Regions from separate parts of the Actinomadura napierensis genome, predicted to be linked through region 3. Evidence: riboswitches for the same ligand, from Rfam matches in the RefSeq annotation. Region 3 holds a riboswitch; each other region holds the start of a gene.

Region 1 (9,314 bases), on a different contig from region 3:
CCGCCTGACCACGGGCCGGGTCCGCGCGCCTTGACGGCGGCGGGACGGCGCACCGACCATTCGATCATGGCAGCGCAAGGAGGCGACGCTATGGCGGGGACGGGAACGGCCGGGACGGGGCCCGGCGAGATCGCGCAGGACGGTTCGGCGGTCGAGTTCTACGCCGCGATGCCGCCGGACATCGCGAGCGCCGCGCTCGTCCATACGGCGATCCGGGCCGGCACGCCGATCCTGGAGTTGGGCGCGGGCGCCGGGCGGGTCACCCACCCCCTGCTCGACTTCGGCCACCCGGTGACGGCCGTGGACGACTCGGCCGCGATGCTGGCCCGCATCCAGGGTGCGCGCACCGTGTGCTCGCCGATCCAGGATCTGGACCTGCCTGACCGGTTCGGCTGCGTGCTGCTGATGTCGTACCTGGTCAACTACGGCGACCGGGACGCCCTCCTCGCGGCCTGCGGGCGGCACGTCCGGCCGGACGGCGTGGTCATCATGCAGCGCGAGACGCCCCGCTGGCACGCGGAGGCGGCCCCGCGCGAATGGGCCCACGACGGGGTCCAATACCGCATGACGGACGTCGAGCGCCCGGCGCCCGGGCTCGTCGTGGCGACGATCGAGTACCGGATGGGCGAGCGGCGCTGGACGCACTCGTTCACGTCCCGGCAGCTCGGCGACGACGAGCTCCCCACCGTTCTGGAGGCGGCGGGCCTGCGCTTCGACCGCTTCCTGGACGACGACGGCGGCTGGATCGCCGCCCGCCCCCTCTGACCCCTGCGGCCCGGCGTCAGCGCTCGGTGTTCTTGTAGGTCTTCGGCTTCATCCCCTTTCCGGGGAAGACGACGAGAAGATGCCGCTCGTTGGGAGGCTCGTCCATCAGGGTCTCGGGCGCCCGACGGCCGCGCACGTACACGCGGAGCCGGTAGTGACCCGGGCCGGCGACGGTCACGGCCGGGAAGGGCAGGGGGCCGTCCATCGCCGTCAGCAACGCGTGCCCCTTCGCGCTGTCGAATCCCACTTCGGCGACGCGTTCCCAGCCCTTGAGCGCGAGAGGCGGCGCCTTCTTGTAGGCGCGGACGGTCACGCACAGCCGGCTCTCGGTCCCGGTGATGACGGTGGCTTCGCCGTCGCCGCTCGCGACCAGGCCATCATGGACGGCTGCGCCGAGGGATTTCCCTGAGCTCCCTTCGTCGCCGACCAGGTAGCTGCTGCTCTCCCCGCCATCGATGACCCGCGTGGCCTGCCGGACGGGATGGAACCCCGCCGGAATGCCGCGCCGGCAGGTCGCCAATGCCTTCGCCACGTTCTGCTTGTACTGCGCGTGGAGGGCCGCTGTCGAGCGCTCCTGGGCTACTCGCCGTTCGTCCGCCGTCTCCGGGCACAGGTAGGCCATCTGCTGAATCGCCGGCGGGATGATGCCTCGCGGCATTCCTGCGCTCCACAGCGACTCTCCACGGCATGCACGCCGTCCGATTTCGATCTGTTCGCTGTCGGTAAGCAGGTCGCCATGCGGCGATCCGCCCCCATAGCCCAGGGTGTAACCACGAACGGAGCAGAGGAAGGCGATCTCCCTTTCACGCTGCGACAATTTCGCCATCACCTGCGTGAACGGCACCTTCCCTGACATGTCGGCGCGTTCGGCATGCCTGCAGTCGGCCCCGCTCGCGGCATAGCGGGGCGGCGTCTCCTGGTCGGCGGCGGCGCAGAGGACGAGTCCGGCGACGAGCGTCCCGCAGACCAGGCGAGGCATCCGAGGACCGGGCCGGTAGGTCGAAACGAGAATGAGGACCAGGGGCACCGCGCCGTACGCCCAGCGCACAGCCCCCCAGCCGCCCATCGGCAACCACAGACCAACGCATTGCTCCCCCCAGCGCGCCACGTCGTAGCCGTAGAGAGCCGGCTCGGCCAATGTCACGAATGCGAGCACCGCCGCCGTCGCCCAGCCGACGAACCGCCGCCGGACCATCAGCCACAAGAGGAAGGCCGGCAAAACGACCAGGATCGGCAAGCCGTGCAGCAGCCAGTATCCCGGAACGGACCAGAGTTCGGACTGGTGCGACCACCCCTGGCAGGCATCGGAAGCGATGACACTGAGATAGCCCTGGGCGCCCCTCTTCACGCCCAACAGTGAGATGACGACGCCCCTCACCGTCGGTTCTGCGGTAATGGCGACGGCGACGATCCATAACCGCATCTGCGTGCGCTGGCTCCAATGGGACATGGCCCCAGAACCCTAGTGAAGATCCACTCCCCCGGGGATGTTTCCGAGCAGAGCGCCCGGCGCCCACAGGGCCGGAGGCGCTCGCCCGACCGACCCCTCCTCGTCGACATAGCTTGACAGCTAAGGTTATTAGCCTTAGCTTGTAGCTAACATCATTAGCCAAGCAGGAGGGCCGCAGGCCATGAGCAGCGTCACCGTCCCGAGCGTCCGCAAGCACTCCGTCCCGCTCGTCGCCCGCCGCGTCGCCTGGGCGGCGAACGCGCTGTTCTGGAGCGCGTTCGCCGTTATCGAAGGCCTCAACCACGGCTGGCTCGCGGCGCTGGTCGCGGTCGCGTTCTTCATCGCGCCCGACCTGACGTTCCTGGCGGGGGCGCGCGACGCGCACACCGTCGAACGCGGGCAGCTTCCGGCGCGCGCCGTCCCGTACTACAACACCGCGCACCGCGCGCTGATCCCTCTCGCGCTGATGGCGCTCTACACCGTCTCACCGATCACGTGGGCGCCGATCTTCGCCGGTCTCTGCGGCTGGCTCGCCCACATCTCGATCGACCGCGCCGCCGGCTACGGCCTGCGCACCAAGGACGGCTTCCAGCGCCGCTGACCTCGCCCGCTCCCGGCGGTGCCGGTACGATCCCCGATGGCATGAACTGACGCGAGGTGCCCCTCGGGGAGAATCGGGAAGCCGGTGCGAATCCGGCACGGGCCCGCCGCGGTGACCGGGGAGCTGCCGCCCACGCGCGCGAGCGCGGCCACTGGCCCTCAGGCCGGGAAGGCGGGCGGCCCAGCGTCGATCCGGGAGTCCGAAGACCGGCCTCGCTCCAACGGCCGCCGTCCCGGCGGCCCGACCGCAGCGGGAGCCTGCCCATGAACCTCTACGACGTCATCCACCGCCGCCGCGACGTGCGCGCCGAGTTCACCGGCGCGCCGATCCCGGAGGACGTCCTCGACCGGGTCCTCACGGCGGCGCATGCCGCGCCCAGCGTCGGCCTTTCCCAGCCCTGGGACTTCGTCGTCGTCCGCGACCCGGACGTCCGGCGCGCCTTCCACGACCACGTCCAGTCCGAGCGCGACGCCTTCGCCGCCGCCCTCACCGGCGACGCCGCCGAACGCTTCGCCCGCATCAAGATCGACGGGGTGCTCGAATCGAGCCTGTCGATCGTGGTCACCTACGACGCCGAGCGCGGCGGCCCGGCGGTCCTCGGACGGCACGCGATCGCCGACGCGGGCCTGTACTCGGTGTGCCTGGCGATCCAGAACCTCTGGCTGGCGGCCACGGCCGAAGGCCTGGGCGTCGGCTGGGTGTCGTTCTACCGGGAGCCGCACCTGCGCGACCTCCTCGGCATACCGAAGGGCATCCGGCCGGTCGCCTGGCTGTGCCTGGGCCCGGTCACGCACCTGGAGACGGTCCCCGATCTCGAACGGCACGGCTGGCGCCGGCGCCGTCCTCTGGACGCCGCCCTCCACCACGACCGCTGGTGAACGCGGCACCCGAATGGTCCGGCCCCAGACAGTAAGGTCGCCGCCATGGGCGAAATACGGGTGGTACTGATCGGAGGGACGTCGAACACCGGAAAGTCGACCATCGCGGCCGCCGTGGCGGACGAGCTCGGCTTCGAGCACAGGTCGACGGACTACCTGGCACGCCACCCCGGACGGCCCTGGCGCACCCCGGAGCGCGAGGTCCCGCCGCACGTCGCCGACCATTACGCGACGCTCACGACCGATGAGCTGATCAGGTCCGTCCTCGACCATTACGAAAGGCTGTGGCCCCGCATCGCGGAAATCGTCACGGATCACGCGACGGGGCCCGGCCCCGGACTCGTCCTGGAGGGCTCGGCGCTCTGGCCGGCCCGCGTCGCAGAACTGGCCGTCCCGCACACGGCCGCCGTGTGGTTCACCGCCGACCCCGCCGTCCTGCGCGCCCGGGTGCAAGCGTCCGGCCGCTACGACGAGTCCACGCCCACGGAACGGCACTTGATGAACCGGTTCCTCGCCCGTACCGAGCGCTACCAGACCCTCATGCTGGACGCCGTCGACAGGCTGGGCCTCGCTCGCATCGACACGGGAACCGGCCGGTCCGTGCCGGAGCTGGCCGGCATGGTGCTCACGACCGTCCACGCACAGGACGCCGTCGGACGCTCACCCGCCGCCCCCTGACCGGCCGCGGTCACCGACCCGCCGCCGCGAGAAGGGTCGGGGCGGTTCCGGGCAATCAAGGACGTGACCACCCTCCACGCCGCCAGAAGGGTCCCCCATGGCCACTCCCCCAGCATCGCGGGACCAGCCGTGACGGGCGCCCCCTCTGAGACGAGCAGATCAACCGGGCCGGAGCCGTCCGACGCCGACGTCATCACCGCGGCCCGGCGGAACCCCGAACGGTTCGCGGACCTCTTCGACCGGCACTACGCGCAGATCCACCGCTACGTGGACCGGCGGCTCGGCGCGGACGCCGCGGACGACATCGCGGCCGAGACGTTCCTGATCGCCTTCCGGCGCCGCGCGGCGTTCGACACGGCGCACGCGTCGGCGCGGCCCTGGCTCTACGGCATCGCGACCCGGTTGATCAGCCGTCACCGCCGCGACGAGCTGCGCCGCTACCGGGCGATGGCGCGAATGCACACCGCCGACGCCGTGGAGAGCCACGAGAGCAGCGTGACCTCGGCGGTAGCGGCGGCGAGCCTCGGCTTGAGCCCGGCCCTGGCCGGACTGCAGCGGGCCCGGCCGATGGGTGCGTTTTCTGATTTTTCTGCTGTGGTGTCGATTGGCGTCGAGCCGGTTCGTAGCCAAGGTGAGAGGCCGGCAACGGGCCGGCCGCCCCTCACCGGAGGCACACGATGTCCGTCACGACCACCACCACCGTTCCCGCGAAGCCGCTGATCACCGGTGGCCTGACCGCCGCGGCGGTCGCCGCCGCGGCGACTGCGGCCGTCGCCGCCGTGGGCGAGTCCGCCGGGATCAGCCTCGCCGTCGGCGGGAAGGCGATCCCGCTGACCGGGTTCGCCATGCTGACCGCCGTCTTCTCCGTGGTGGGCCTGGTGCTCGCCCTCGTGTTGGCCCGCGCTGCCGGCCGTCCGCGTACGGCGTTCGTCCGCACCACGATCGTGCTCACCGCGCTGTCACTGGTGCCGGATGTGCTCGCGGACGCGGCCGCGGCCACGAAGATGCTGCTGATGATGACGCACCTGGTGGCCGCCGCGATCGTGATCCCGGCCATCGCCCGCCGCCTGTCCGCCTGATCCCTCGGAGGAGTTCACCGTGAAGAAGTACCTGCTCGCCGTCCAGTTCGACGAGAGCGCGCCGCAGCCGTCCGAAGCGGAACTGCAGGCGCAGCAGGCCCGGACGGGCAAGGTCACCACCGAAATGCAGTCCGCCGGTACGTGGGTGTTCGTCGGCGGCCTGCTGGGCTCGTCCGCCACCACCGTCGTCCACCCCGGCAACGGCACCACCACGATGACCGACGGCCCGTTCGCCGAGACCAAGGAGCAGCTCGGCGGGTTCTGGGTGATCCGGTGCGACGACCTCGACCAGGCGCTGGCCTGGGCCGAGAAGTGCGCGCTGGCCTGCGGGGCCCCGATCGAGGTGCGTCCGTTCGAAGACGCGCAGTGGGACTGAGCGTGGACGGGCTCGGGCGGGTGGACCTGGACGGCGTCTACCGGGCCGAGTACGGCCGGTGCGTGGCCACGCTGACGCGCCTGCTGGGTGACATCGGGCTCGCCGAGGAGGCCGTTCAGGATGCGTTCGCGACGGCCGTCCAGAAGTGGGACAGGACGCCGCCCAACCCCGGCGCGTGGATCGTGACCACCGCCCGCAACCGGGCGATCGACCGCTGCGCCGGGAATCCACCCGCCAGGCCCGCCACGCCCAGGCCATGCTGCTGAACCAACCCGACGAGCCGGAGGAGGTGGGACCGGTGCGCGACGACCAGCTCCGCATGATCTTCACTTGCTGTCACCCGGCGCTGTCGCCGGTCGCGCAGACCGCGCTCACCCTGCGCCTGCTCGGCGGGCTGGAGGTGGCCGAGATCGCGCGGGCCTACCTGGTCCCCGAGGCGACCGTCGCCCAGCGGATCGTCCGCGCGAAGAAGAAGATCCGCGACGCCGGCATCCCCTACCGGGTGCCCGGCGACGCCGAGCTCCCCGATCGGCTGCCGCCGGTGCTCACCGTGCTGTACCTGGTCTTCAACGAGGGGTACACCTCCACGTCGGGGGAGCTGCTGCGGAGCGACCTGTGCCGGGAGGCCGTCCGCCTGGCCAGGGCGCTCGCCGAGCTGATGCCGGACGAGCCCGAGGTCATCGGGCTCCTGGCGCTGCTCTTGCTCACCGAAGCGCGGCGGCCCGCGCGGGTGGGGCCTTCGGGCGAGCTGGTGGTGCTTCCGGATCAGGACCGGTCGTTGTGGAACCGGGAACTGATCGCCGAGGGGCATGAGCTGGTGCGCCGGTGCCTGCGGCGTGCCCGGCCCGGGCCCTACCAGTTGCAGGCCGCGATCAACGCCGTGCACACCGACGGGCCCGAGACCGACTGGGCACAGGTGCTGGCGCTGTACGACCAGCTGCTGCAGCACACCCCGACACCGATCGTGGCGCTCAACCGCGCGGTCGCCGTCGCCCAGGTGCACGGTCCCGCACCGGCGCTGGCCGCCATCGACGCGTTGGACCTGCCGGGCTATCACCTGCTGCCCGCCACCCGCGCCGACCTGCTCACCCGGCTGGGCCGTACCGCCGAAGCCATCGCCGCCTACGACCAGGCGATCACCCTGGCCACCAATGACACCGAACGAACCTTCCTGCGGACACGACGCGCGCGCCTCGCCCCCGACACCTGAACGCGGCCGGCCACGACCGACCACGACGCCGAAGGGAACAACGATCATGAAACTGAGGACCACCACGCAGGTCTCCGTCGATGGCGTGATGCAGGGGAACGGCCCGTCCGAAGAGGAGCACAGGGCCGGGTTCGAGCGCGACGGATGGGCCATGGGGCATTTCGACGATGACGCCATGACGTTCGTCAACGAGACCTACCGGCGCGCCGGCGCGTTCCTGTTCGGCCGGTGGACCTACGAGTTCTTCGCCGGCTACTGGGGCGCGATGGATCCGGGCAGCAACCCCATCGCGGAAGCCCTGAACACCCGGCCCAAGTACGTGGCATCGAACACGCTCACCGAACCGGGTTGGGCGGACACGACCGTCCTGTCCGGTGACGTCGCGGCCGCCATCGCGGACCTGAAGGCCCAACCGGGGGCCGAGTTGCAAGTCCACGGCAGCGGCGCCCTGATCCGTTGGCTGCTGGAGAACGACCTCGTCGACGAGATGAATCTGCTCATCGTCCCCGTCGTCGTCGGCCAGGGCACGCGGCTGTTCCCCGCCGCGGGCCCGGACATGGCGCTGGACCTGGTCGAGTCGCAGGCCTTCCCCAGGGGCGTAACGCTCCAGGTCTACCGGCCGGCCGGACGCCCGCAGTATGCGACGTGACAATAGAGGGGACGGATGCCCATGCACCCGTCCCCCGGTGCCTGCGTCAGCGAACTAGGTTGAACGACCCGGCCTTGACGTCGGCGAGGAGGGACGCCCACCCGGACGGCGCGACGGCCAGCACCGCTCCGTCAGGATCCTTCGAGTCCCTCACCGCCACCCGCCGCTCCCCCACCGCCACCTCAACGCACTGCCCTTCGCTGCCCTCACTGCGGCTGCTCTTGCGCCACGCGTCGGCAACCTCGACACACTCCGAGCCTTGACTACCGCTGTGGCTGCTCCTGCGCCACGCGGCGGCGACCTCCACGCACTCCGACCCCCCACTTCCGCTGTGACTGCTCTTGCGCCACGGGGAGAAGACAAGCTGCTCACTGGTCATGACTCCGACAATAGCTGTTCGATCACGACACGGGAATCAGACGGCGAGAGAGCGACCGCCCTCAGGTGATTGAAGACGACATCGTAGCTTCGAACCTCGTCCGGATCCTCGAGATACCAGCCGGTGGTGAGATTCTCCACCAAAGTCACCGACAAGTCGTTAGCGATCAGCGTGGTGAACGAGCCGTTGAGACCGGCGTGGCCGCCAACCGAGAATGGGAGAACCTGAAGAGTCACATTAGAAAGGATGGAAAGCTCCATCAGGCGCCTGAGCTGGACCTTCATCACATCCCTCCCACCAAATCGCTGACGAAGAGCAGCCTCGCTCACTATGGCCCACAAATGTGGCGGGTCGTCCTTGAAAAGAACCTGCTGTCGCCGCATGCGGATCTCAGTCAAAGCCTCAACATCAGGAGACTCTCCCTGAGAGACACCACATGCATTGACTGCACGGGCATACTCCTTTGCCTGCAGAAGCCCTGGTATGAGATGAAGCTGAAAGGAGTTCATGGAAGTCGCTTCAGCTTCGACCGAGATGTAGTCCAGCGTTGCCGAGGAGAGCTTGCTCTCGTACCGCAACCACCAGCCCTTCTTGCCGGAGTCTCGGGCGAGGTCGTAGAGGACTTGACGCTCGTCGAGGTCGACGATCTCGTAGCGGTCGAGCATGTGCTCCAGGGCGGGGCGGCGGATGCCGCGTTTACCGGTTTCGAGCTTGCTGAGCGAGGACGGGGTGCGGTTGAGCAGGCGGGCGGCCTTCTGGAGGGTGAGCCCTCGGTCCTCGCGGATGGCGCGAAGGCGCTGGCCGAGCTTGCGGCTTCGCATGGTCGGGCGCTGCGCGTTCTCCATGGAGTAATCATGCCTTGACTTTGCGTGACGCTGAAGGTTTCCAACGAAGGCGGCAACAGTGCCTCGGTCAAAAGTGACTGAGGCACTGTTGCCCGAGGACCTGGAGCCGAGGCCGGCGAACGCATCGCTCGTCACGTCCCGGCCCGCTCATCCTTTTCGCGACAGCAACGCGAGGGGAGTGAGCGATGACTGCGCCGACCATGAGGTTCGACGCGCTTCTGTTGCCGGGGATGGACCGGGCGGTGGGGCACGCCCGGCGGTGGCTGCGCGACGTGCTGGGCCGGGAGCACCCGTGCCTGGACGACGCGGCGCTGTGCAAGAGCGAGCTGCTGACGAACGCGCTGCGCTACACCGAGTCGGGGCGCGACGGGCAGATCCGGGTGGAGGTGGCCTACTCGAAGCGG
Region 2 (9,314 bases), on a different contig from region 3:
CCGGCGCCGGCATCGACGTGTTCAGCAGCGAGCCCTGCACCGACAGCCCGCTGTTCGTGCACGACAACGTCGTGGTCACCCCGCACCTGGGCGCCAGCACCCACGAGGCGCAGGAGAAGGCCGGCACGCAGGTCGCCCGCTCGGTGAAGCTGGCGCTGTCCGGCGAGTTCGTGCCGGACGCGGTGAACGTCCAGGGCGGCGCGGTCGCCGAGGACGTCAAGCCCGGCCTGCCGCTGGCCGAGAAGCTCGGCCGCATCTTCACCGCGCTGGCCGGCGGGGTCCCCGTCCGCCTCGACGTGGTGGTGCGCGGCGAGATCGCCGAGCACGACGTCAAGGTGCTGGAGCTCGCCGCGCTCAAGGGCGTGTTCGTGGACGTGACCGAGGAGGCGGTGACGTTCGTCAACGCGCCGCTGCTGGCCCGCGACCGCGGCGTCGAGGTCACCCTCACCACCAGCGAGGACAGCCCCGACTGGCGCAACGTGGTGCAGGTGCGCGGCACGATGGCCGACGGCGCGGTGGTGTCGGTGTCCGGCACGCTGACCGGCCCGAAGCACGCCGAGCGGATCATCGAGATCAACGGCTACAACATGGAGCTGGTGCCGACCGCGCACATGGCGTTCTTCTCCTACGTCGACCGCCCGGGCATCGTCGGCGCGGTGGGCAAGCTGCTCGGCGACGCCGCGGTCAACATCGCCGGCATGCAGGTCGGCCGGGACGCCAAGGGCGGCAAGGCGCTGATCGCGCTGACCGTCGACTCGGGGATCCCGGCGCAGCTCGTGGACGCGATCACCGCCGAGGTGGGCGCCGACATGGGCCGCCGCGTGGACCTCGACTAGGACCGGGAGCACCTGGTACCGAGAGCAGCTCGGGACACCGCCGCGGGCGGGCGTCCGGCGATCGTGCCGGCGCCCGCCCGTGGCATGTCGCGAACCTGATCGCGTCTCATATGTTGAGATTTTACGCCACGGGTCGGGACAGCCGCCCGGACGGCGGGTAGCGTGGTTCGTAATCATGCGGCTTTTCGCGGTAATCCTTCGCTGCCGCAGCGGGGCCTGATATCGGCAGGCCGGCACCGCTGCGGAGGTTCCGCCCGGCCATGAGCCCGATCCCGCGCCCGGACACGCGCGAACCGCGCGTCCCGGCGGCCCTCCGGCACCAGCCTCAGCGATTCGGAGCGATCATGAACGACACCACCTGGACCAACGCGCCCGCCGACGACGCCGCCGAAGAGGCGGCCCGGGCCCTGCAGACGGCCCTGGACCGCCGCGACAACGGCGGCCACCCCTCCCGCTAGCCGCTCCGGTCGGCACGCCCCTCTGGTCGGCACGGCCCTCCGGTCGGCACGGCACCGGCGGCATGGCAGGGTGAAGCCCATGCCGCCGCCCCTGCCCGCCGGGACCGAGGAGGTCGCGCGGGCCCTGCGCGCCGCCGGGCGCCTCGGGCCGTACTTCGCGATCACCACCGATCCGGCCGAGGAGGCCGATCCGACGTGGCGGCCGCTGCCCGAGCGCGACCCCGTCCGGCTCGCCGACCTCACCGACCGCTACGCCGAGCGGCTCGGCACCGGCGAACGGCGCGTCGCGGCGTCCATCCTGTTCCAGGGCCTCGCGTCGCGGCTGTGGTCGCCGGTCGTCGCGGCGGCGGTCCACGGGATCGTGCCCGACCTGTCCGGCCTGCACTGGCGATGGGCGCCGGGCGCGCCCATCGCCCTCTGGCTCGCCGACCCGCGCGGATGGCGCGCCGACGGCCCGGCCGAGGCCGCCGATCTCGTCCACGACGCGGTCGTCACCGGCCAGCTGGAGCCGCTGCGCGCCACGATGCGGGCCGTCTCCCGCCTCGCGGACGGCCTGCTGTGGGGGAACGCGGCCTCCGCCCTCGCCGGCGGCCTGAACGTCGGCCCGCGCGACCCCTTCCGCGGCGCCCTCGTCCGCGAACTGCTGGCCCGGCCCCCGCTCGCGGGAGCGGGGGCGTTCGGCCCGCGCGGATTCGTCCGCCGCAACTGCTGCCTGTACTACCGCGTCCCGCCCGGCGGGGAGATGTGCGGGGACTGCGGTCTCCGCCGGGCGCCCGGTCGCTCCGGTTAGGCGGGGGCGAGGGACCGGCGGCGGGCGCCGGCCCGTTCCGTCAGGTAGCCGAACAGCAGCCCGATCGTGGCCCACAGGACGAGCTGGACGCCCAGGGAGGCGATCCGGAAGTTCCACAGGACCGTCGCGGGGAAGTGCTCCGGGATCGCGTCGGGCTTCGGCGTGAGCCGGTACACGACCGCCAGCAGGACGGCGTAGCCGATCGCGGTCACCGTGACCGCGTTCCAGGCGCCGAGCCGGGGGACGAGGCGGCGGCACACGATCACCGCCGCGGTCGTCGCCAGCACCCCCAGAGCCATCATGCAGAAGTACAGCGCCGTCCGGCCGCCGATGGTCGTCGGGTTGCCGACCGCCGGGGGCGTCGCCGGGTACTTCAGGAACGGCACCAGCTCGATCGCCACGAACCCGGCGAGGGCGACCAGGGCGGCGGTGGCGCGGGCGCCGAGCCGTCCGAGCCGCCCGGACGCGAAGGCGAACGCGATCGAGAACAGCCCGCCGAGCGCCACCCCGTACACCGCCATCGCGGTGATCAGGCCGGCGGTCTGCTGCACGGTGCGGCTGACGACCTCGGGTTCGTGCCCGGCGTGCTCGGCGTGCGCCTTCGCCTCCTCGAACGCGATGGCGTGCCCGACCTGCGGTTCCCCGTACAGCCAGGCGATGACCAGTGCGAGGGCGGCCGCGGCCAGGCCCGCGAGCATCCCGCGGACAAGCAGTGCTCTCATCATCGGCCCGGCCTAGTGGCAGGGGAAGCCGAGCAGGTGCCGGCCGTCGTGGGTGAACTCGTGCACCCAGGTGCCGCCGAAGACCGACGTCGCGCCCTGCTCGGCGCCGACGAAGTAGATCAGGATCGCGGCCAGCGCCACGGCCAGCACCGCCCAGGGGACGATGTCGCGGATCGGCAGGCGCAGCGGCGCGGGGGACGGCTCGGCCTGCGGGGACGCGGCGGACGGTACGGCGGACTCGGCCATGTCGGGTTCTCCTCACGGGGTGCACTCGCCCCGGTTGCGGGAGGACGACGGGTCAGTGTCCTGACTCCCAGATCGCCGTCTCCCTCCGACCTTCCCGCCGGCGCGTGCCGGTCGTGGTCGTCGAGCGGGGGAGACTCCCTGGTCACAGTGGCGGGACCGTCCTGGATTCGCACCAGGTTCCTGCGCACCGTCGCCTCGATGTGAACTTGTCGAGGAGAGCGTCTCCTCTCGCACCCGGCCCGTCAACCCCGCGAAGAGTGACGAAGGTGACGCCCCGGCCGCCGGCGGCGAGACCCGCGTACCGGGATATGAGATGAAAGCCCAAGCAGTGAGACGTTTGCAGTACAGTACGCCCATGGCTTCCCGCAGCATTCGTCTGGCCGTCATCCCCGGTGACGGGATCGGCCCCGAGGTGGTCGCCGAGGGACTGAAGGTCCTCGAGGCCGTCGCCCCGTCCGGCGACCTCGCGTTCGAGCAGACCTCCTACGACCTGGGCGCCGCCCGCTGGCACCGGACCGGGGAGACGCTGCCCGACTCGGTGCTGGAGGAGCTGCGCGGCCAGGACGTCATCCTGCTGGGCGCCGTCGGCGACCCGAGCGTGCCGAGCGGGACGCTGGAGCGCGGGCTGCTGCTGCGGACCCGCTTCGAGCTCGACCACTACGTCAACCTCCGCCCGGTGAAGCTGTTCCCGGGCGTGAAGACCCCGCTGGCGGACGTCACGCCGGACGACATCGACATGGTCGTCGTCCGCGAGGGCACCGAGGGCCCCTACACCGGCGTCGGCGGCGTCCTGCGCAAGGGCACCCCGCACGAGGTCGCCACGCAGGAGAGCGTCAACACCGCCTTCGGCGTCGAGCGGGTCGTCCGGTACGCGTTCGAGGTCGCGGCGTCGCGCCCCCGCAAGAAGCTGACACTGGTCCACAAGGACAACGTCCTCACCTTCGCCGGCGACCTCTACCAGCGCACGCTGAAGCGGGTCGGCGCGGAGTACCCGCAGGTCGGCACCGACTACTGCCACGTCGACGCGGCCACCATGTTCTTCGTCGGCCAGCCGCAGCGCTTCGACGTCGTGGTCACCGACAACCTGTTCGGCGACATCATCACCGACATCGGCGCCGCGATCGCCGGCGGCATCGGGCTCGCCGCGTCCGGGAACGTCAACCCCGACCGGACGGCGCCGTCGATGTTCGAGCCGGTGCACGGCAGCGCCCCCGACATCGCCGGGCAGGGCAAGGCCGACCCGACCGCCACGATCCTGTCGGTCGCGATGCTGCTCGACCACATCGGCGCGGACGGCGCCGCCCGCCGCGTCGAGCAGGCCGTCTCCGACGACCTGGCCGAGCGCGGCGCCCTCGGGACGCGGTCGACCGCCCAGATCGGCGACGCGATCGCCAAGCGAGTATCGGGCTGAGGGCGCGCCTCTCCGGCTACGAGCAGGGACACTCCGGGCGCGCCTCGCGGCGCGCCCGGTTTCCGTATGCGCCGCGTGCGAGGAGTGGGGTCGAGGAACGAAGTACGACAATAGGGACTAAGGACGCCGCAGCGGCAATGGAGCCGCACCGGCGATCGGGAGAGGACGAACGGCGATGAGCGACACCCTGGACTTCGAGATCACGCTGACCGAGCGGCCCGCGACGGCCGCCGAGCGCGAACGCGTCCTGGCCGATCCGGGCTTCGGCCGGTACTTCACCGACCACATGGTCACCATCCGGTACTCGGCGGACCGCGGCTGGCACGACGCCAGGCTCGAGCCCTACGGGCCGATCCCGATGGACCCGGCCAGCCAGGTGTTCCACTACGCCCAGGAGCTGTTCGAGGGCCTCAAGGCCTACAAGCAGCCGGACGGCTCGATCGTCACCTTCAGGCCGTACATGAACGCGGCCCGGATGAACCGCTCCGCCAAGCGGATGGCCATGCCGGAGATCCCCGAGCAGCTGTTCGTCGACGCCGTCGAGCTGCTCGTCCGCACCGACAAGGAGTGGGTCCCCGACTCCGAGGGGCACAGCCTCTACCTGCGGCCGTTCATGTTCGCCACGACCCGCGCGCTCGGCGTGAACAGCCCGGCGAACGAGTTCCTGTTCATGGTCATCGCCTCCCCGTCCGGGCTGTACTACCCGCGTGGCATCAAGCCGGTGTCGGTGTGGCTGTCACAGGACTACACCCGCGCGGCGCCCGGCGGCACCGGCGAGGCCAAGTTCGGCGGCAACTACGCCGCGTCCTTCGCCGGCCAGGCCGAGGCCGTCGAGCAGGGCTGCGACCAGGTCGTCTGGCTCGACGCGGTGGAGCACCGCTGGGTCGAGGAGGTCGGCTCGATGAACCTGATGTTCGTCTACGGGTCCGGCGCGCAGGCCCGGCTGCTCACCCCGTCGCTCACCGGCACGCTGCTGGCCGGCGTCACCCGCGACTCGATGCTCAAGCTCGCCCCCGACCTCGGCATTCCCGCCGAGGAGGGCAAGATCAGCATCGACGAGTGGCAGGCCGGCTGCGCGTCCGGCGAGATCACCGAGGTGTTCGGCTGCGGCACCGCCGCGATCATCAGCCCGGTCGGCCGGGTCAAGGGCAACGACCGGGAGTGGACGATCGGGGACGGCGAGCCCGGCGAGATCTCCATGAGGCTGCGGCAGGAGCTCGTCGGCATCCAGTACGGCACCCGCCCGGACCCCTACGGCTGGGTCCACCAGATCGTCTGATCGTGGAAGCGCCCGATGGCGCGCCCGTCCCCGGGTGCGCGCCATCGGGCGCCGTCATGTGCGGCCAGGTCAGCGGCCGAAGCGCACGGTGGTGGTGACCGCGGAGCCCGCGGTCTTCGGGCTCACCCCGTGCGAGTCCGGGTTGATCGCGTAGTGGAACGCGAACCCGACGTAGGCCCGCCCGGGCCTGCCGTTGACCTGCACCGGGAAGGTGCAGGTGCCCGACAGGGCGTAGACCTTGCGGACGCGGTGCGGCTTGACGGTGGAGTGCCAGACGTAGCCGACGGGGATCACGTGCCGGTCGTGGTAGTGGCCGTTCAGGCCGGTGGCGGTGCAGACCGCCCGGCCCCGCGCGATCGCCCGCAGCTTCTTGCTCGTGATCTGGAACGACCACGGCATCGGGTACTGCCGGGAGTACCGCCCGGTGAGCCTCACCTGCGCGTGGAACGCGCCGATCCGGTCCCGGTGCGCGAATCCCTGCTGCCGTTTCGTGAACACGAAGTAATGAGCCGCGCGCGTCGCGGAGGCGCGCTCCGGACGGCCGGCGGCGGACGCGGCGGACGCGGCCGACACGGTGCCGAGCGCCATTGTCAGGGCCGTTCCGGTGATCAGGGCCGTCCGGCCGAAACTCTGCATGCGCATTCCAGGCATTCCCTTCGGAAATGGTCGCCGTCCGCCGGAGCCGGCGGGCGGCCGTGGCGGGTCCGCCGCCGGGATCCTCAGTTCCGGCCGGCCCTCCGCACGTCCAGCGCGCGGTAGGCGTAGCCGTCCTGCTCTGCTTCCTCCCAGGTGAACAGCACGCTCTCACCGGGATCCAGGGAGGCGAAGCCGCCCGGCTCGGTGCGCACGACGGAGAAGTGCGCCCAGACCCCGCCGGGGAGGTCCGGCGAGACCAGCACCCCCCAGCCGTTCTCGTCGTCCCAGGACGCGACCGTTCCGCGAACCGGTTCACCGCTCATCGGAAATCCCCTCATCCGGCGGACAGCGCGATCCTCGGTCATTTGCAGGGCAATGCGCAAGCGCATTTACGCGACGAAAACCTTACTTAACCTTGGGCTCGCATTTTCTGTCCTTCAATGCACCCTGATGCCGTGAAATAGATCGATGTTCGCGGCGTGGGTGTGACAGGTCGGTTCAAGCCCGGATCCGGCGTGTTCTGCGGACCCGGCGCGGCGGCGCCCGTCTCAACATCCGAGACAAATGTCCATGCACGTGGGAGGGTGTGGCAGACTGGGTCGCATCATGCGCCACAGCCTCGTCATTATCGGCTGGCGCGCCGGCATCTAACGGGACAACGCCGGCGCGCAGACCTCTCACGTCCGTGAGGGGTCTTTTTTGTGTCCTGGCGCTGATCACCCATCCCTGGGGGAACCGACCATGCAAGGCGACGACTTCCACGTCTACGACACCACGCTCCGCGACGGCTCGCAGCAGGAGGGGCTGAACCTCTCCGTCACCGACAAGCTCGCCGTCGCGCGCCACCTCGACGACCTGGGCGTCGGCTTCATCGAGGGCGGCTGGCCGGGAGCCAATCCCAAGGACACCGAATTCTTCAGGCGGGCTCTGACAGAGCTGGACCTGAGGCACGCGCGGCTCACCGCGTTCGGCGCGACCCGCCGGGCCGGGGTGAAGGCGGCCGATGACCCCCAGGTCGCCGCCCTGCGCGAATCCGGCGCGTCCGTCGTGACCCTGGTCGCCAAGAGTCACGACAGGCACGTCGAGCTGGCCCTCCGCACGACACTGGAGGAGAACCTCGCGATGATCCGCGACACGGTCTCCCACCTGCGTGCGGAGGGCCAACGAGTCTTCCTGGACGCCGAGCACTTCTTCGACGGCTACAAGGCCAACCGCGCCTACGCGCTGGAGGCCGTCCGCACCGCCGCCGAGGCGGGCGCGGACGTCGTCGCGCTCTGCGACACCAACGGCGGCATGCTGCCGGACGAGCTGGCCGACGTCGTCGACGAGGTCGTCGGGCTCGGCGTCCGCGTCGGCATCCACTGCCACGACGACTCCGGCTGCGCGGTCGCCAACTCGCTCGCCGCCGTCAAGGCCGGCGCCACCCACGTGCAGGGCTGCGCGAACGGCTACGGCGAGCGCAGCGGCAACGCCAACCTGTTCACCGTCATCGGGAACCTGCAGCTCAAGCGGGGCATGGACCTCGTCTCGGACGGGCAGCTGGCCGAGATGACCCGGATCGCGCACGCGGTCTCGGAGGTCACCAACGTCGCGCCCGGCTCCCAGCAGCCCTACGTGGGCCTGTCGGCGTTCGCGCACAAGGCGGGGCTGCACGCCTCCGCCGTCAAGGTCGACCCGGACCTCTACCAGCACATCGACCCGGCGACCGTCGGCAACGACATGCGGATGCTGGTCTCCAGCATGGCCGGCCGCGCGTCCGTCGAGCTCAAGGGCCGCGAGCTCGGCTACGACCTGTCCGGCGACAAGGCCAAGGCCGTCGTGGACAAGGTCAAGGAGCTGGAGTCCACCGGCTACACCTTCGAGGCCGCGGACGCCTCGTTCGAGCTGCTGCTGCGCGAGGAGCTGACCGGCGTCCGGCAGCGGCACTTCGAGGTCGAGTCGTGGCGGTCCATCGTGGAGCGCCGCCCGGACGGCTCCATGGTCAGCGAGGCCACCGTCAAGCTGCACGCCAAGGGCGAGCGGATCATCGCGACCGGCGAGGGCAACGGCCCCGTCAACGCCCTCGACAACGCGCTGCGCATCGCGCTGGGCCGCCTCTACCCCGAGCTGGCGCGGCTGGAGCTCGTCGACTACAAGGTCCGCATCCTGGAGGGCGCGCACGGCACCGACGCCCGCACCCGGGTGCTGATCGAGTCCGCCGACGGCGAGCGCGAATGGGGGACGGTCGGCGTCGAGGACAACGTCATCGCCGCGTCCTGGCAGGCCCTCGAGGAGGCCGTGACCTACTGCCTCCTGCACGCCGGCCACGAGGCGGGCTAACCCGCGCGGCGTCGGGCATGATCGGGGCATGAGCACCGAGATCACCGACAACGCCGGGCAGGGCCGCTACGAGATCCGGGTGGACGGCGACCTCGCCGGATTCGCCGAGTACGAGCGCCGCGACGGCGCGGTCGTGTTCACCCACACCGAGGTCATCCCCGCCTTCGAGGGCAAGGGCATCGGAAGCTCCCTGGCCAGGGGGGCGCTGGACGATGTCCGGGCCAAGGGCGACCCGGTCGTGCCGCTCTGCCCGTTCGTCAAGAAGTGGATCGAGAAGCACCCCGACTACCAGGACCTGGTGAAGGGCTGAGCGATGCGGCGGGCGCGGGCCTGCGCCCGCGCCCACCGCATCGGTCCAGGTCAGCCCTGCTTGGGGCCGGCGCTCTCGACGACTTCGAAGCCCCACAGCTCGGAGCCCGCCGCGGCCGGCCCGCCGTGCCCGTGCCCGTGGCCGTGGCCGGCCGGGCGGTCCTTGGCGGCCTCGGCGTGCCCGCGCTGGAACGCCTGGCTCTGCGTCCAGCGCTGGAAGTCCTCCTCGCTGCGCCACTTGGTGTACACCAGGTAGCGGTCCTGGCCCTCCACCGGGCGCAGCAGCTCGAAGCCCTCGAAGCCCTCGG
Region 3 (9,314 bases):
GCGGGTCGGCCGCTCCTCCAGGAGCAGGCTTCCCAGCAGGACGCTGAAAACGGGGGCGGTCGCGATCAGCAGGCTCGCGGTCCCGGCCTCCACCTGGACCTCACCCCAGTTGAGCAGTACCTGGTAGGCGGTGATGCCGGTGGCTCCGCACAAGGCGATCATCGGGAGGTCGCGGCGCCGCGGCGGACGCACCTTGGCCAACGGGGCGGCCAGGATGAGCGCCATGGCCGCGATCACGATCCTCAGGAACGACAGCGCCGCCACACCGAGGCCGTCGATGCCGACCCGGATGGCGGGGAAGGCCGAGGCCCACAGCACGACGGTGCCCGCCAGAGCGAGAACGTGGGCGGAACCGAAGCGGGAAAGCATGCCGCCACCGTCCCCCACCCCGCAGAAAAAGGTCCAGTTACCTTTTGCTGCAAAAAGATTTAGCAAGACTTACGCAAGGGCGCGCCAACGCCCAGGCAGCAGGCTGGCCCTCCGGAGCCTAGGCATCGGCGGGCACTGGTTGGCCGGGGGCGCGCGGGGCAGGGTGGAGGCACATCCATGAGAGACAAGAGGTGACTTTTCAGTGCGCTATCGCACCCTTGGAACGAACGGGCCGCAGGTGTCGGTGGTGGGGTTCGGCGCGATGACCGTGGCGCCGGTCTACGGCGGCGTCGAGGAGCGCGACGCTACCGAGACGCTCCTGGCCGCGTTGGACGCCGGTGTCACGTTCGTCGACACCGCCGACATCTACGGCGCCGGGTACAGCGAGACCCTGATCGGCCGCACGCTGGAGAAGCGGCGGGACGAGTACGTGCTGGCCACCAAGTTCGGCGGGAACCAGGACGCGAACGGCATCCTGATCCCCGGGATGGGCCGGCCCGAGTACGTCCGGCAGGCCCTGGACGCCAGCCTGTCGCGGCTCCGCACCGACCACGTGGACCTGTACTACCTGCACCGGCTCGACCCCACGACCCCGATCGAGGAGACGGCCGGGGCGCTCGGCGAGCTGGTCCAGGCGGGGAAGATCGGCGGGTACGGGCTGTCGGAGGTGTCCGCGCGGACGCTGCGGCGCGCCCACGCCGTCCACCCCGTGAGGGCGTTGCAGACCGAGTACTCGCCGTTCCAGCGGGCGCCGGAGGACGAGCTGATCCCGGCGTGCGCGGAGCTGGGCATCGCGTTCGTCGCCTACAGCCCGCTCGGGCGCGGGCTCCTCGGCGGCCAGGTCCGCGCGGCGGACGATCTCGAGGCGGGCGACTGGCGGCGGAACAACCCGCGCTTTCAGGGCGGCAACCTCGAACGCAACGTCTCGCTGGCGGACCGGGTGGCCACGCTCGCCGCCGAGCAGGGCGTCACGTCGGCGCAGCTGGTGCTGGCCTGGCTGGTGGACCGGGGCGCGCTGCCGATCCCGGGGACGCGGAAGGCCGCCAACGCCCGCGCCAACGCGGCCGCCGGCGATCTCGCGCTGGACGCGTCGGCGTTCGAGCGGCTGGAGGAGATCGTCCCGCCGGACGCGGTCGCGGGCGCGCAGGGCAACGAGTCGTACCTGGCCAACCTCGACACCGCGTGACCCGCACGGGACGGCCCGCTCCGGCATGCCGGGGCGGGCCGTCCGTGCACGTCAGCGGCGAGGGCCGCCGCGCAGGCGGGACAGGAGCTTGCGAGCCTTCTCCTGGTTGCGCGGGTCGCTGATGAGCTGCTCCGCCTTCGCGCGCGCCTTCTGGGCCTGCGGGCTGCGGGCCAGCTGTTCGGCCTTGGCCCGCGCCTTCTGCCCCTGAGGGCCGTGAGCGAACTGCTCCGCCTTCGTGCGGGCCTTCTGAGCCTGGGGGCTATGGGCGAACTGCTCCGCCTTCGCCCGGGCCTTCTGCCCCTGCGGTCCCCGGACGAACTTCATGATCCGGTCGATGAGAGAAGCCACGTTCTTCCTCCTCGGCCTAGCTTCTCCCAGTTCAACGAGCACCCGGGCCGGAAAGTTCGTCAGAACGCCTCGTCGAACGCGACGCTGCCCTCCACGCCGATCTGGTAGGCCGAGACGCGGCGCTCGAAGAAGTTCGACAGCTCCTGGACGTCCTGCAGCTCCATGAACGCGAACGGGTTGGCCGTCCCGTAGCGGACGGGCAGGCCGAGGCGGACGAGGCGCTGGTCGGCGACGTACTCCAGGTAGGCGCGCATGTCGTCCGCGCCCATCCCGGGCAGGCCGTCGCCGCACAGGTCGCGGGCGAAGGCCAGCTCCGCCTCGACCGCCTCCTCCAGCATGGCGGTGACCTGCGCGGTCATCTCCGCGTCGAACAGGCCGGGTTCTTCGGCCCGGACGGTGTCGACGACGGAGAACGCGAAGGCCATATGGGCGCTCTCGTCCCGGAAGACCCAGTTGGTCCCGGACGCGAGGGCGTTCAGCAGCCCGCGGGAGCGCAGCCAGTAGACGTAGGCGAACGCGCCGTAGAAGAACAGGCCCTCGATGCAGGCGGCGAAGCAGATCAGGTTGAGCAGGAACGCGCGCCGGTCGGCGGCGGTGCTCAGCTCGTCGAGCGAGCCGAGCGCGTCGATCCACCGGAAGCAGAATCGCGCCTTCGCCCGGATGGACGGGATGTGCTCGATCGCCGCGAACGCGCGGGCCCGCTCGTCCTGGTCGGGCAGGTAGGTGTCGAGGAGGGTCAGGTAGAACTGGACGTGCACGGCCTCCTCGAACAGCTGCCGCGACAGGTACAGCCGAGCCTCGGGCGCGTTGACGTGCTTGTAGAGGTTGAGAACGAGGTTGTTCGCCACGATCGAGTCGCCGGTGGCGAAGAACGCGACCAGCCGGTTGACCAGGTGCCGTTCGGCCGGCGTGAGGCGGGCGAGGTCCGGCAGGTCGGAGGCGAGGTCGATCTCCTCGACCGTCCAGGTGTTGCGGATCGCGGCGCGGTAGCGCTCGTAGAAGTCGGGGTAGCGCATGGGCCGCAGGGTCAGGTCCATGCCCGGGTCGAGCAGCGGCATTATTGGCAGGCCTCGCAGGTCTCGGGGTTCTCCAGGGAGCAGACCGCCGCGGCGACGGTCGTCTGCGCGATCCGCGTGGCGGGGCGGGAGCGCAGGTAGTAGGTGGTCTTGAGGCCGCTGCGCCACGCGTAGGCGTACATCGAGGACAGCTTCCCGATCGTCGGGGTCTCCATGAACAGGTTCAGCGACTGGGACTGGTCGATGTACGGGGTGCGGGCGGCGGCGAGGTCGATGAGCGCCTTCTGCGGCAGTTCCCAGGCCGTCCGGTAGAGGCTGAGCATCTCCTCCGGCAGGTCGACCAGGCCCTGGATCGAGCCGTTGGCGCGCTTGATCGCCTCGCGGACGGCGTCGTTCCACAGCCCGAGCGATTTCAGGTCGTCGACGAGGTAGCCGTTGATCTGCAGGAACTCGCCGGAGAGCGTCTCGCGCTTGAACAGGTTGGACACCTGCGGCTCGATGCACTCGTAGCAGCCAGCGATGGACGCGATCGTGGCGGTCGGCGCGATCGCGATCAGCAGCGAGTTGCGCAGGCCGACGTCGGCGATGCGGGCGCGGAGCGCGTCCCATTCGGCGGGACGGGTCGGCGCGGCGTCCGGGAAGTGGTCGAGGTGCAGCTTCCCGCGCGCGGTGCGGGTCTCGGCGTAGGCCGGAAGCGGCCCGTGCGCCTCCGCGAGGTCGGCGGACGCGGCATAGGCGGCGAGCGCGATCTCCTCGGCGATCCGGGTGGACAGCTCGCGGGCCTCGGCGGAGTCGAACGGCAGCCGCAGCGTGAAGAACACATCGGCGAGGCCCATGACCCCGAGCCCGACGGGACGCCATTTGCGGTTGGCCGTTTCCGCCTCGGGCGTCGGATAGAAGCCGCGGTCGATGGTGCGGTCCAGGAACCGGACGGCGGTCCGGACGGTCGCGCGCAGCCGGTCCCAGTCCACCCCGGACGGCGAGACGTGCGCGGCCAGGTTCACCGACCCGAGGTTGCACACGGCCGCCTCGTTGTCCCCCGTGACCTCCAGGATCTCGGTGCACAGGTTGGACAGGTGGACGGTCCGGCCCGGCTCGGCGGTCTGGTTGCAGGCCCGGTTCGCGGCGTCCTTGAAGGTCATCCACCCGTTGCCGGTCTCCGCCAGCGTGCGCAACATCCGCCCGTACAGCTTGCGGGCCGGGACCTGCCGGACGTACCGGCCCTCCTTTTCGGCCGCCCGGTACGCGGCGTCGAAGGCGTCGCCCCACAGGTCGGTCAGCTCCGGGACCTCCTTCGGGTCGAACAGCGACCACGTCTCGTCCGCCTCGACGCGGCGCATGAACTCGTCCGGGATCCAGTTCGCCAGGTTCAGGTTGTGGGTGCGGCGCGCGTCCTCGCCGGTGTTGTCGCGCAGCTCGAGGAACTCCTCGACGTCGGCGTGCCACGGCTCCAGGTACACGCAGGCGGCGCCCTTGCGGCGGCCGCCCTGATTGACGGCGGCGACGGACGCGTCGAGGGTGCGCAGCCACGGGACGATCCCGTTCGAGTGCCCGTTCGTCCCCCGGATCAGCGACCCGCGCGAGCGGACCCGCGTCCAGGAGATCCCGATCCCGCCCGCGTACTTGCTGAGCCGCGCGACCTGCCCGTACCGCTCGTAGATCGCCTCCAGCTCGTCGCGCGGCGAGTCCAGCAGGAAGCAGGACGACAGCTGCGGGCGGCGGGCCGCGGAGTTGAACAGCGTCGGTGAGCTGGGCAGATACGACAGCGTGCTGAGCAGCCCGTACAGCTCCGCCGCCTCGTCCACGCTCTCGGAGAGCCCGACGGCGACGCGGAGCAGGAAGTGCTGCGGGCGCTCCAGGACGAGCCGGGTGCGCGGATGCCGCAGCAGGTAGCGGTCGTAGAGGGTGCGGAGCCCGAAGTACCCGAACCGGTCGTCCGCGTCCTCGTCGATGAGCGCGTTCAGGGCCGCGGCGTTGGCGGCGACGAACGCGGCGGGGCCGTCCGCGAGGAGGCCCTCGGCGTGCGCGGCGGCGACGGACCCGGCGAACGTCCGGACGCCGGCCTCGGCCGCCTCGTCGCGGACGCGGGCGGCCAGCAGCCGCGCGGCGACCCGGGAGTACCCCGGCTCCACCGCGACGAGCGCGGCGGCCTCCCGGGTCGCCAGGTCGCGCAGGTCGGCGGCGCTCGCGCCGGCGCCGCCCCGGACCGCGCCGAGCACCCGTTCCGGCGCGGTCCCCTCGATGCCGGCGCAGGCCGCCGCGACCTCGGCGGCGATCCCCCCGGTGGCGGCCGCCTCCGCCGGAGCCCGCATGGTGACTGTCACGTTCTCTCCCTCGTGAGCCGGCCTCGCGAGGGCGTGCGAACGGGCGCGACGGCATGCTGCCGCGCACCGTCCCCCGGCTCACCCGCGAAGCCTCGGACGTACGGCGTGCATGGCAGGTCTTCGGACTCGCGGGCGCCCGCGCCTCCTGCCGGAGACGCGACCTACTGGCCGTCGCTTCCCGATCCGGTCGCCCGGTTCAGTGCCTGTGACGGCGGTCGTTCCCGCTCACCGCTGCGGGGCAGTCCCGGACTCTCACCGGGTTCCCTCTCACGACGCCCCCGCCGCGAGCGGCGGGGGCGAACCAGCACGGGGTTGAACCCTACATCTTGTTGATCCTCATTGCGCAACCCCAACATGTAGGGCGCGTCGGGACCGGTTCCCGGGGTCGGATGCGGCCGGCCGGACGGAGGTGGGACGATGTCCCCGTCATGTCCCCGCGTCCCCGGCAGCCGGTCTTCCGCACCGCGCGCGCAGTCGTCTTCGCGACCGTCTGCGTGTCGTTGGCGACCCTCGGCCACGCCCTGGCGTCGCACGAGCCGGTGCCCGGCTGGGCGGTGCTCGCCGGGTTCGGCGCGGTGCTGGTGGTCACGCTGGCGCTCGCGGGCCACGAGCGGTCCCTCCCGACGATCACGGGCGGGCTGCTCGGCGGGCAGTTCGCGCTGCACGCGCTGTTCACGGGCGCGACCGACGGCATGCGCCACTGCGAGGCCGCCGTCCAGGCGGGGCACGGCGCGGCGATGCCGATGCACGGCCCCGGCACCTCGATGACGCTCGCGCACTGCGCGGCGGCCGTGGTCGCGGCGTGGTGGCTGCGGCGCGGCGAGCGGGCCGCGTGGTCGCTGGCGCGGCGCGTGGCGTCCGCCGCCGACCGCCCGATCCGGCTGCTGCTCGCCCTGCTGCTCGTTGAACCGGCGGAGCGTCCGGTCCGTACCCCCGTGGTGCCGGTGGCGGCCGGCGCCATGGCCACGGGACGTGCGCTCCGGCACCAGGTCGTCCGGCGGGGACCCCCGCCGCGTTCGAGGGCGCTCGCTCACCTCTGAGCGGAGCGCCGTACGTCACCGGACGCCGGTCCCGGCGTGTCCGGTCCGACCCGTACGACTCGAACGGAGTTCCGTTTTGCCTTCCCTGTCGCACGCCCGCCGCCTGGGCGCGGTCGCGTCGCTGGCCGGCCTCGGCGTCATCGCGCTCGCCACCGCCGCGTCCGCGCACGTCACCGTCAACCCCAAGACCGCCGAGCAGGGCTCCTACGCCAAGATCTCGTTCCGGGTGCCGAACGAGGAGGACAAGGCCGACACGACCAAGCTCGTCGTCGACCTCCCCGCCGACCACCCGGTCTCGTCGGTGTCGGTCCGCCCCGTCCCCGGCTGGACGGCGAAGGTCGTGGAGTCCAAGCTCCCGGCGCCGGTCAAGACCGAGGGCGGCGAGCTGACCAAGGCCGTCACCCAGATCACCTGGTCCGGCGGGAAGATCGAACCCGGCCAGTTCCAGGAGTTCGACGTCTCGCTCGGCCCGCTGCCCACCAACACCGACACGATGACCTTCAAGGCCGACCAGACCTACTCCGACGGCCAGGTCGTCAAGTGGGAGCAGGACCCGGGCGACGGCTCGAACGAGCCCGAGCACCCGGCGCCCACGCTGAAGCTCACCCCGAAGGGCGCCGCCGACACCGCGGCCGCCGGGCTCACCGCGCAGTCGAAGCCCGCCGCCGCCAAGGCCGAGGCGGACTCGGACGACGGCACCGCGCGGGTGCTCGGCGGCGTCGGCATCGGCGTAGGCGTGATCGGCATCGCGGTCGGCGGCTACGGCCTGTCCCGCGCGCGGAGCCGGGCGTGACCCGGGCCGTCCGGCGCGCCGCCGCCGGGATCGCCGCCGCCGGCGCCGCGCTCGCCCTGACCGCGTCCCCCGCCTCCGCGCACACCTCGCTCACCGGGGCCAGCCCGGGGCAGGACGCGACGGTCGCGCCGCCCGCGCAGGTCGTCCTGACCTACGCGGACCCGGTGCAGCTGCCGCAGGTGGTGATCACCGACGCCAAGGGCGGCCGGCACGAGTCGGGCGCGCCGCAGGCGGTGGACAACAAGGTCACCGAGGCGGTGAAGGGCACGCTGCCGAACGGGGTCTACACGGTCGGCTGGCGCGTGGTGTCGCCGGACGGCCACCCCATCAGCGGTACCTACAAGTTCACCGTCACCGGATCGGCGGGCGCGGCACCGGCTGCGTCGGCCTCGGCGTCGGCCTCCAAGGCGTCCGGGCGGGCCTCGGACGGCTCGTCCGGGTGGCTGTGGATCGGCCTGATCGCCGCCGTCGTGGTGGTCGTGGGCGGCGGGTTCGCCTGGTACCGGCGCTCGTCGGGAGCTTCCGGCGAAAAATGATCATGGGGCTTCCGGTCGGGTGATTACAGGATTACATTGATGACCCGACCGGAAGCTCGCGCCTTGGGGGTTCAGTGATCGTCGAGTACATCCGCTACCGGATCGACCGGGCGAAGGCGGAGGAGTTCGAGGCCGCCTACGCGCGCGCCGCCGTCCCCCTCGCCGCCGCGCCGCAGTGCGTCGACTTCGAACTGTCCCGCTGCGTGGACGAGCCCGAGTGCTACATCCTGCGGATCTGCTGGACGTCCGCCGAGGACCACTCGCAGGGCTTCCGCTCCGGCGAGCACTTCCCCGCCTTCTTCGCCGAGATCAAGCCGTACGTCCAGCAGATCGAGGAGATGCGGCACTACGAGCGGACGCCCGTACGCGGCGCCGGCTCGTCCGTCCCGACGATGTACGACTGGGCCGGCGGCACGGAGGCACTGGAGAACCTCACCAAGGTCTTCTACGGCAAGGTCCTCAAGGACGAGCTGCTCATCCCGCTGTTCGAGCACATGCCCCCGGACCACCCCACGTGGGTCGCGATCTGGCTGAGCGAGGTGTTCCGCGGCCCCGACCGCTACAGCCAGGAGCGCGGCGGCTACCACCACATGGTCCGCCAGCACCTCGGCAAGGCGATCACCGAGGCGCAGCGCCGCCGCTGGGCGACCCTGCTCATGGACGCGGCGGACGAGGTCGGCCTGCCCGCCGACCCCGAGTTCCGCGCCGCGTTCGCGTCCTACATCGAGTGGGGTACCCGCATCGCGCTGGCCAACTCCCAGCCCGGCGCGACGCCGCCCCTCGAAGCGCCCATGCCGCACTGGGGCTGGGGCGTCGCCCCGCCGTACGTCCCGTCCAAGTGACCCGCCGCCGCTAGCGGGAGGCCAGTTCGGTCACGGCCTCCCGCGCCGCGGCGAGCGATTCCGCCGCCATTTCCCTGAACCGCGCCAGGTGCGGGACGAGGTCGGCGAGCGTCATTTCGGCGTTGACGAACTCCACGTCGTCGTCGGCGATGCCGAGATTGGCGAAGTAGGCGCGCAGATACGGCTCCTGGAAATCGAAGCCCTCGCGCGGCGCGCCGGGGCCGTAGGCGCCGCCGCGCGCGGTGACGACGACGATCCGCTTGCCGCGCAGCAGGCTCTGGCCGGTGTCCGGGTCGGAGTACGCGCCGGGAAAGGTGACCCGGTCGATCCACGCCTTCAGCGACGCGGACACCGAGAAGTTGTACATCGGCGCGCCGATCAGCACGGTGCCCGCGTCCCGGAACTGCTCGATCAGCGGAAGGGTCAGCGCCCATTCCCGCTCCTCGGCGCCGTTCTCGATGAGCGCGTCCACCTTCGCGGGCGGGACGTATCCGTTCCTCTCCACGCGGCGTCCCAGCGCGCAATAGGCCGCGGAAATCGGCGGCACCGGCTCGGCGACGAGGTCGCGGTACCGGTGTTCGGACGCGCCGTGCCGCTCCTTCCAGACCTCCGCGAACCGCGCGGACAGCCGCCGGGTGATCGAGTCGCCGGAGTGGCTGGAGTCCAGGTGCAGCAGCGAGGTGGCCTGGTCACGGGCCGATAGCATGAGTGAGCGCCCCTTCGTTCCGATGTCGTCCTTGGTTCCCACCGATATGACGACCCGCGACGACGAAAGGGGACCGATGGACGAGCAGGCGCTGGCCGAGCGGTTCGACGAGTGCCGCGGCCACCTGCGGGCGGTCGCGTACCGCATGCTCGGA

Evidence for each region. Region 3 has a riboswitch for cobalamin ahead of ABD296_RS34175 (ribonucleoside-diphosphate reductase subunit alpha). Riboswitches for the same ligand answer to the same signal wherever they lie in the genome.
Region 1: it holds a riboswitch for cobalamin, as region 3 does, so the genes downstream of both, bluB (5,6-dimethylbenzimidazole synthase) here and ABD296_RS34175 (ribonucleoside-diphosphate reductase subunit alpha) in region 3, are expected to answer to the same signal.
Region 2: it holds a riboswitch for cobalamin, as region 3 does, so the genes downstream of both, ABD296_RS22190 (CbtB domain-containing protein) here and ABD296_RS34175 (ribonucleoside-diphosphate reductase subunit alpha) in region 3, are expected to answer to the same signal.

The regions. Positions count from the first base shown of each region.
Region 1 covers NZ_BAAAMR010000059.1:14,691-24,004, forward strand. Annotated here, with positions in the region: gene ABD296_RS28795 (class I SAM-dependent methyltransferase) at 67-765, shown strand; gene ABD296_RS28800 (hypothetical protein) at 782-2,215, opposite strand; gene ABD296_RS28805 (DUF4260 family protein) at 2,397-2,816, shown strand; cobalamin riboswitch at 2,854-3,045, shown strand; gene bluB (5,6-dimethylbenzimidazole synthase) at 3,080-3,694, shown strand; gene ABD296_RS28815 (hypothetical protein) at 3,740-4,372, shown strand; gene ABD296_RS28820 (RNA polymerase sigma factor) at 4,502-5,092, shown strand; gene ABD296_RS28825 (DUF6069 family protein) at 5,050-5,451, shown strand; gene ABD296_RS28830 (YciI family protein) at 5,471-5,827, shown strand; gene ABD296_RS28835 (RNA polymerase sigma factor) at 5,818-6,093, shown strand; gene ABD296_RS28840 (RNA polymerase sigma factor) at 6,084-7,037, shown strand; gene ABD296_RS28845 (dihydrofolate reductase family protein) at 7,084-7,686, shown strand; gene ABD296_RS28850 (DUF397 domain-containing protein) at 7,733-8,065, opposite strand; gene ABD296_RS28855 (helix-turn-helix domain-containing protein) at 8,062-8,910, opposite strand; gene ABD296_RS28860 (ATP-binding protein) at 9,096-9,314, shown strand, end outside.
Region 2 covers NZ_BAAAMR010000039.1:32,977-42,290, forward strand. Annotated here, with positions in the region: gene serA (phosphoglycerate dehydrogenase) at 1-836, shown strand, start outside; gene ABD296_RS22180 ((2Fe-2S)-binding protein) at 1,374-2,084, shown strand; gene ABD296_RS22185 (CbtA family protein) at 2,081-2,809, opposite strand; gene ABD296_RS22190 (CbtB domain-containing protein) at 2,819-3,052, opposite strand; cobalamin riboswitch at 3,086-3,277, opposite strand; gene ABD296_RS22195 (3-isopropylmalate dehydrogenase) at 3,408-4,463, shown strand; gene ABD296_RS22200 (branched-chain amino acid aminotransferase) at 4,639-5,742, shown strand; gene ABD296_RS22205 (hypothetical protein) at 5,812-6,384, opposite strand; gene ABD296_RS22210 (cold-shock protein) at 6,462-6,701, opposite strand; gene cimA (citramalate synthase) at 7,120-8,697, shown strand; gene ABD296_RS22220 (GNAT family N-acetyltransferase) at 8,726-9,007, shown strand; gene ABD296_RS22225 (antibiotic biosynthesis monooxygenase family protein) at 9,058-9,314, opposite strand, start outside.
Region 3 covers NZ_BAAAMR010000078.1:5,790-15,103, reverse strand. Annotated here, with positions in the region: gene ABD296_RS34195 (DMT family transporter) at 1-369, opposite strand, end outside; gene ABD296_RS34190 (aldo/keto reductase) at 572-1,555, shown strand; gene ABD296_RS34185 (hypothetical protein) at 1,607-1,903, opposite strand; gene ABD296_RS34180 (ribonucleotide-diphosphate reductase subunit beta) at 1,963-2,961, opposite strand; gene ABD296_RS34175 (ribonucleoside-diphosphate reductase subunit alpha) at 2,961-5,243, opposite strand; cobalamin riboswitch at 5,337-5,564, opposite strand; gene ABD296_RS34170 (hypothetical protein) at 5,672-6,283, shown strand; gene ABD296_RS34165 (YcnI family copper-binding membrane protein) at 6,360-7,076, shown strand; gene ABD296_RS34160 (copper resistance CopC family protein) at 7,073-7,612, shown strand; gene ABD296_RS34155 (group II truncated hemoglobin) at 7,687-8,454, shown strand; gene ABD296_RS34150 (FMN-dependent NADH-azoreductase) at 8,465-9,160, opposite strand; gene ABD296_RS34145 (sigma-70 family RNA polymerase sigma factor) at 9,237-9,314, shown strand, end outside.